DNA from 2 places in the Clostridium sp. 10cd* genome. Region 1 is predicted to be linked to the other one. Evidence: a T-box and tRNA genes for the amino acid it is inferred to sense, from the RefSeq annotation. Region 1 holds a T-box; the other holds one or more tRNA genes.
The links. The T-box of region 1 lies ahead of alaS (alanine--tRNA ligase). A T-box ahead of a tRNA ligase gene usually reads a tRNA of that ligase, here a tRNA-Ala.
Positions count from the first base shown of each region.

Region 1 (3,430 bases):
CTTAAAGGCAGTCTTGCCGTCAATGACACGGCTTTCCTTCTTTTCTTCCATCACCTGTAACAGCAGTCTTTCCCCATCTGCCAGTGTTGCGTGGAAGCGCTCCTCCTCGGCCTTTACAAGACGAGCAATATAATCCAGCTTTTCCTCCATGTACGGATAGAAATCCTTCATGATATCATAAACGACAGGAACCAGCTTATACATAAATGCTCCCTGAATGTTCAGCTTCTTCGCGAACCGTACCGCACGGCGCAGAACTCGACGCAATACATAGCCTCTGCCCTCATTGGAGAACAGCGCCCCATCTGCCAGCGCAAAGCTTACGGTTCGGATGTGATCGGCAATCACGCGGAATGCCATTTTATGTTGGGCATCTGCATAACGCGCATCGGTATACGCTTCTGTCGCATGAATGATTGGCAGAAACAAGTCTGTATCAAAATTGGTTTCTCCACCCTGTACCAGCGCAACAAGACGTTCCAATCCCATACCGGTATCAATGTTTTTCTGCGGCAGCTCCTTGTAATCCTTACGGTCAAGCTCCGGCTTACAGTCAAACTGTGAGAACACGACATTCCATACCTCGATGTAGCGATCATTCTCCAGCTCTTCGAAGAACAGACGTTCTCCAAGACCCTCCGGATCATATGCCTCACCGCGGTCATAGAAGATTTCACTGTCCGGTCCGCCCGGACCTTCTCCAATCTCCCAGAAATTATCATCTGTCTTCAAAATGTGGGAAGGATCCACCTTACACACCTCGGTCCAGATCCGGTAAGCATCCGCATCATCCGTATATACGGAAACATATAGCTTCTCCTTTGGAAAACCAATCCATTTCGGACTTGTTAAAAACTCCCATGCAAAAGGAATTGCCTCCTCCTTGAAATAATCTCCGATAGAGAAATTCCCAAGCATTTCAAAGAAGGTATGGTGACGTGCCGTCTTTCCTACATTCTCGATATCATTGGTACGAATGGACTTCTGTGCATTCGCAATCCGATTGTTCTTCGGCTTTTCACTTCCATCAAAATACTTTTTCAAAGCTGCAACTCCGGCATTGATCCAAAGCAGCGTTGGATCGTTGTGAGGAACCAGGCTTGCTCCTGGCTCAATCATATGTCCCTGACTTTTAAAGTAGTCCAGAAACATCTGACGAATCTGACTTCCTGTCAACTGTTTCATATTTGCATCCTCCTTATAAGCATAAAAAAACGCTCCCGAATCCAGGAACGTATAGTATACGCGGTACCATCCCAGTTCACCCATGTACAGAATTCCACAGGCACACTCACTTACTCTTTTAACGCCAGATACGCGCAGAACTCCAAAGCAGCTTCCATTCTTCACCATGAAAGCTCTCACCTGCCGCTTCCTCTCTTGAATGGTTACCCGAATGTACTCCTCTTTTTCATCGTCCTGATGAACGTTATCATTATAACAAAATCCAAAAGACAGTGCAAATCTTTTATCATAATTTAAGCATAAGCTGAAGTGAAAAGTTAAATTCCACTTTCAAAGTAGCTAAGTAGAAAAGACTCTTACACAACAATCTAGTTGAATTTACACTTACAATTGCATTTAGTCTTTCATATATCCTTTTTTATATCTATGATGAAGGTAACCGCTGGTTATTATCATACACATTACAAAGGGTGATGAATATGGCAACGAACAAAAACAAACATCTGACTCAGGACGATCGCAATGTCATCGCGATCGGCATCGTTAATGGTTCTTCTAAAAAAGCTATTGCTGATAATCTAGGCAAAGATAAATCTACGATAGGTAAGGAAATCCGTGCTCACCGTTATCTCTCTCATAAATCTACACTTTCTCTAGAATGTGAGAACTATGCTCACTGTAAGTTTAAGAGAAAGAATTGTACTGTCAACTGCCCTGATTATTCTAAGTTCCGCTGCAAACGCAGAGATCGTACTCCGGGAGCTTGTAATGGCTGTGAGAAACTGAAAAGCTGCCGCTTTGATAAATACCTCTATAAACCTACGATCGCCTATGAGGAATACCGTAGCGAACTCGTTGAGTCTCGAACCGGAATCAATCTGACCTCATCAGAAGCTGTAGAGCTAGGCAATACCATCAAGCCTCTTCTATTAAAAGGTCATTCACCTTATCAGATCATAGCTGCACATCCCGAACTTGGAATCAGTGAGAAGACACTCTACAACTATATTGAACAAGGTGTATTCGAATGTGTTGGCATTGCTAATATTGACCTTCGTATAAAAGTCAAAAGAAAAATGACCGCTAAGAAGAAGACGATCTATAAAAAACGACAAGACCGTAAATTCCTTGTTGGACGGCTTTACACAGATTACCAATCCTATGTTGAGTCTGAGGAAATCACTCACATTTTACAAATGGATACAGTCTACAATGACATTTCCAATGGACCGTTTATCCAGACTTTCAAATTCATCAAATATGGGCTCCTGTTTGCTGTATATCACGACACGAAGACTGCTGCAGATATGGTTGACGGACTAGCTGTTCTTGATTCCATCCTTGGAAAAAGCCTGTTTGAACAGGAAGCTCATATAACACTCACCGATCGCGGAGGTGAATTTACTGATGCTGAGCATATGGAAAAAAGAGACGATGGTACCAGAAGGACACGAGTCTTCTATTGCGACCCTATGCAGTCCGGGCAGAAAGGAAGCCTGGAAAATATGCATCGTGAATTACGTTATATATTACCTAACGAAGTAGACTTACGCAGTATCGGCCTGACCGATCAGACTTCCTTGAATGTAGCCATCTCACATATCAATTCCAGTGCCAAGGAACATTTGAATGGAAAATCCCCATTTGAGCTATGTGAGTTCATGTGTCCGGAATTAGCGCAGAAACTTTATGAATTTGGTCTACAGAAAATAGATAAGGACGAAGTGATACTTCGTCCAAGCGTATTGACTCATAAGTAACAAACAGATGATATAAAGAATGATAAGAGCAGCGGCAAAGAACAGTTATTTATAGTGTAACTATAAAATAGAAGTGGAATTTAGTTATACATAGGCATAATGGAGCCTATTTTCAGTGCGCTTATTCATTTTATCTATCATTCGCACAATGACCACTTTCTTCACATTTTTACTTACTTCTACCTATTTGAAACCCTTTCTAACGCTATATTTATGCTCTGTATAGACTTTTGTAGAAGAAAGTTCCACATTTTTTATTCGCCTTTTGAAAGTGGAATTTAACTTTTCACTTCAGCAATTTAAGCATAATTTAATCATAATTCTCCTCCTGCATCGCCTCATCAAAATCCTGCCAGATATCCTCCCATTCTCCAATCTTATCGCTGGTCTTGGAATGCAGCCAGCTGCGAAAGGCAATCTGTGCAATCGCCGCAAATATCGGTGATAAAATAACACCGACAACCCCGAAGAGAGCTTCGGACAGA
Region 1 is NZ_CP172347.1:2,703,119-2,706,548, forward strand. It holds gene alaS (alanine--tRNA ligase) at 1-1,185, opposite strand, end outside; T-box leader at 1,226-1,424, opposite strand; gene ACG3M1_RS13440 (helix-turn-helix domain-containing protein) at 1,665-2,945, shown strand; gene ACG3M1_RS13445 (AI-2E family transporter) at 3,256-3,430, opposite strand, start outside.

Region 2 (3,430 bases), 1.1 Mb from region 1:
AAAAATATAATCATCGCTTTTCTTTAGAGAAAAAGATTTTAAAATACTAATTGAAATGAATAATATGAAGCATAGCAAAGCGTGATGACCAGCTTTTGCTTCCTTCCAAGGCTTGTTTTGTTGTACGAAAATGACAGTCAGGCAGGTGATATCGGTATCGCAGGTTTACGTTAGAAAGGTCAGTTCTCTGTTAGGATAAACTGGAAGATACATGGTTGGATCTTTTATGAGTGTTTGACTGATTACAGGAATACAAACCGACTTTTTGCGTTTCTGAATGATCGTATGGCGTTGTGAAAACAATGCATGCTATAATACAGTTGGTAAAAGGGTGTGATTAAATGGATAAAAGCTATCACTGGATCAACGATTCAGTCAAAATTGATTTTGCTTTGCCTTCCATGATTCAGGAGCTGGTGGATGAGCTGGAGGAAATGGATCGGAAGGAAGACTGGTCATACTTTGACAGATGTGGATTCATTGAGAATATTACAAAAGAATTTGTTATCAATAAAGAAATGACCAGCAAACAGAGGGATATCCTATGTCAAAGATATCGTGGAGGATAAACACATGTATTTGATCGATTTTAACGAGTGTCAGGAAAATAACAAAGCCTATGGTGGGATGGCTGGCAGTAAGCTTGGAATCATTTATCAGGGGGAGGACTGGATTCTGAAATTTCCTAAATCTACAAAGGGAATGAGAAAAACGGAAATTTCTTATACAACCTCTCCGTTATCTGAGTATATAGGCAGTCATATTTATCAGATTCTTGGCTATCCTGTACATGAAACCAAATTAGGGACAAAGGATAACAAACTGGTTGTTGCATGTAAGGATTTTACGGATTCACATGTTCGATTACAGGAATTCAGAGAAATCAAAAACTATTACAATAAAGAACTGGAGGCAATTCTGGAAGATACAGTAACCGATAGCAACAGTGTTGGCAGTACAAGTCTTCACGCGGTAAAGGCACATCTGAACTATAATTCCCTATTGTATATGATTGATGGAATGTCAGAGAGGTTCTGGGATTGTGTCATGATCGACGGGCTGATAAATAATAATGATCGCAATAGCGGAAACTGGGGTATCCTGCGATATTCCGATGGCAGTTTAGCGCTGGCGCCTGTATTTGATAACGGTGCTTCTTTTTCCACGAAGATTTCCGATGAGAAAATAAACGACATGTTGAAGAATGAAGATAGGATTCTCAGCAGTGCAATCAGCACAGTCACCGGATATAATATCGACGGAAAGGCACTGCAGTTCGGTGCGCTATTGAAGCTTGAAGATAAAGATATTCATAATGCAGTAAAGCGTGTCGTTCCACAGATACAGAGGCATATGGATGCGATAACTGCTTTCATTTATGCTATTCCCAATGCAGATAACGGTATAGAAATCATCAGTGAAATACGTAAAGAGTTTTATATAAAGGGAATGGAGCTTCGATTGCAAAAGCTCCTGTTGCCGGCATACGAACATACCATGCGAGCTGTGCTGTAACAGGTAAGTTTTTCACTTCCCGTGCGTTGAATTATCATGTTTGAGAAATCGAGATAATTCAGAAAGAGGAAATATGAGTGTGTTCAGACTTTACGTAATTTGATCCGGCTTTCCTGTGCCTGTCAATGTTTTATCGCAGATCTTTAGACGCAGTTTGTGATACAGACATAAAAAGCAATAACCGAGAGTATACATGACGATATTCATATAGGAAGCGGTATAAGAACTTGCGGCTTCGTAAAATTATCAGCTTTGTGTCTTTAGCATATAAAATCTCTTAAAAGCTTGTGAAAAAATGATAAAAACCTTGTTGACACACGAAAAAAGTAGTGGTATTATATATGAGCATTCGATGGAAACGGGCCTGTAGCTCAGGTGGTTAGAGCGCACCCCTGATAAGGGTGAGGTCGTTGGTTCAAGTCCATTCAGGCCCACCATCGAATTTCAATATACATGGGGTGTTAGCTCAGCTGGGAGAGCACCTGCTTTGCACGCAGGGGGTCATCGGTTCGATCCCGATACGCTCCACCATGATAACATATTGAAGGATTCCAATCCTAACGGTCGGAATCCTTTTTTATTATACACGGCATGCTTGTATCTGAATGAGGATGCCTGTACGATGCAGATTGCTTGTTCTCAGGTCTTTTTCACGGTAAACAATAACTGCGCTTTTGTTGAATTCGGCTCCCGGAAGATGTCCTGAGGCTTTATATTTACATCATCACAAAGATACCAGTACCAGTATTCTGCTGGATTATTCGCAAAACAGATGCACATATCGTCAAGCTGCATATCCGCTATGCGCTGTCCGTCCATGCGAATCAAATGGCTGTAGGTGACGGCATGTTCGCTGTCATCCTGCCTTGTCAGCGTATAGCTTTTTCCTAATGCATCATAGCGTATCAGAAAATCCTGCGTGGAATCCCTCGCATCCTTTATGCGTATCGTTGATAAAGAAACAGTATCCAATCCCTTTAAAAAGGATATCCAGCCACTTCCGTCTACGAGATCATTGGTATCATGCAATGTAAGATCCGGGCACCTTCTGGCGATATCCGGGTAGGCAGTCTCTACTGCTGTCTGTTGAAAAAGATAGCCGCCCATGGAATTTATAAGCATATAAAATATGAGGAACATAGATTTCATGATCTTCGCCTCCTTCTATCCGGTATACGATAAAGTAAGGGAAAATATTTCAACTGTATTTCTTTTTGTCTGAAAATAGTGTACCATAAGGCATGGTGATGAAAAATGAAATATGTGAACAGCAGGGATCTGATGATGTTTTTGCCGCAGCCAATCACAAAGCTGGGTGTATTTGAAGCGGAAACCGTGGATGCTGCACTGACTATGTGTGCGGATGCGTTTCCTAAAATCGAGCAGGAATTTAAAGTGACGGTAGATTTTGCCACCTTTAAATTTCAGCTGTTGAAAACAATGGGGGAATTTTTATATAAATGTGCCGAATGTCCGCATGAATGCCTGAAAAATCCGCGCAAGCATGTGGAGGAGGAACGCTATATCAGAAATCATATCAAGCTTCCTCTGTGGCCGAAGCGTATGCAGAAGAACAATGCAGAAAACTTTTTTCTTATGGAATATATTCTGACCTATGCAGATATCCTGTTCCGCTATCTCCTCGATGCGGGTATACCGCAGGAACAAGCCAATCTCATAGCGACCAATGCGTTGGATCAGCTGGCACTGTGGGTGGATGAGAACTGTATTCGCAAATGCGGGTATGCATGTATCCGTCGTAGCGAATCATCCGGATATTGTACGCTTTGCTCCTATATGATTCAGCCGTTAGCCTGTCCAAACAAAAAGGAAGTCACTCTGCGTCAGCTGGGAATGCAGGAGGAAGACCTTGTGTGCATGCGTCGGGAATTCAAATAGCTTTAACTTTGCAGCC
Region 2 is NZ_CP172347.1:3,782,546-3,785,975, reverse strand. It holds gene ACG3M1_RS18880 (hypothetical protein) at 342-569, shown strand; gene ACG3M1_RS18875 (HipA domain-containing protein) at 574-1,515, shown strand; tRNA gene ACG3M1_RS18870 (tRNA-Ile) at 1,876-1,952, shown strand; tRNA gene ACG3M1_RS18865 (tRNA-Ala) at 1,971-2,046, shown strand; gene ACG3M1_RS18860 (hypothetical protein) at 2,155-2,664, opposite strand; gene ACG3M1_RS18855 (hypothetical protein) at 2,770-3,414, shown strand.
Region 2: it has a tRNA-Ala gene. The T-box ahead of alaS (alanine--tRNA ligase) is inferred to sense a tRNA for this amino acid. The anticodon was not compared.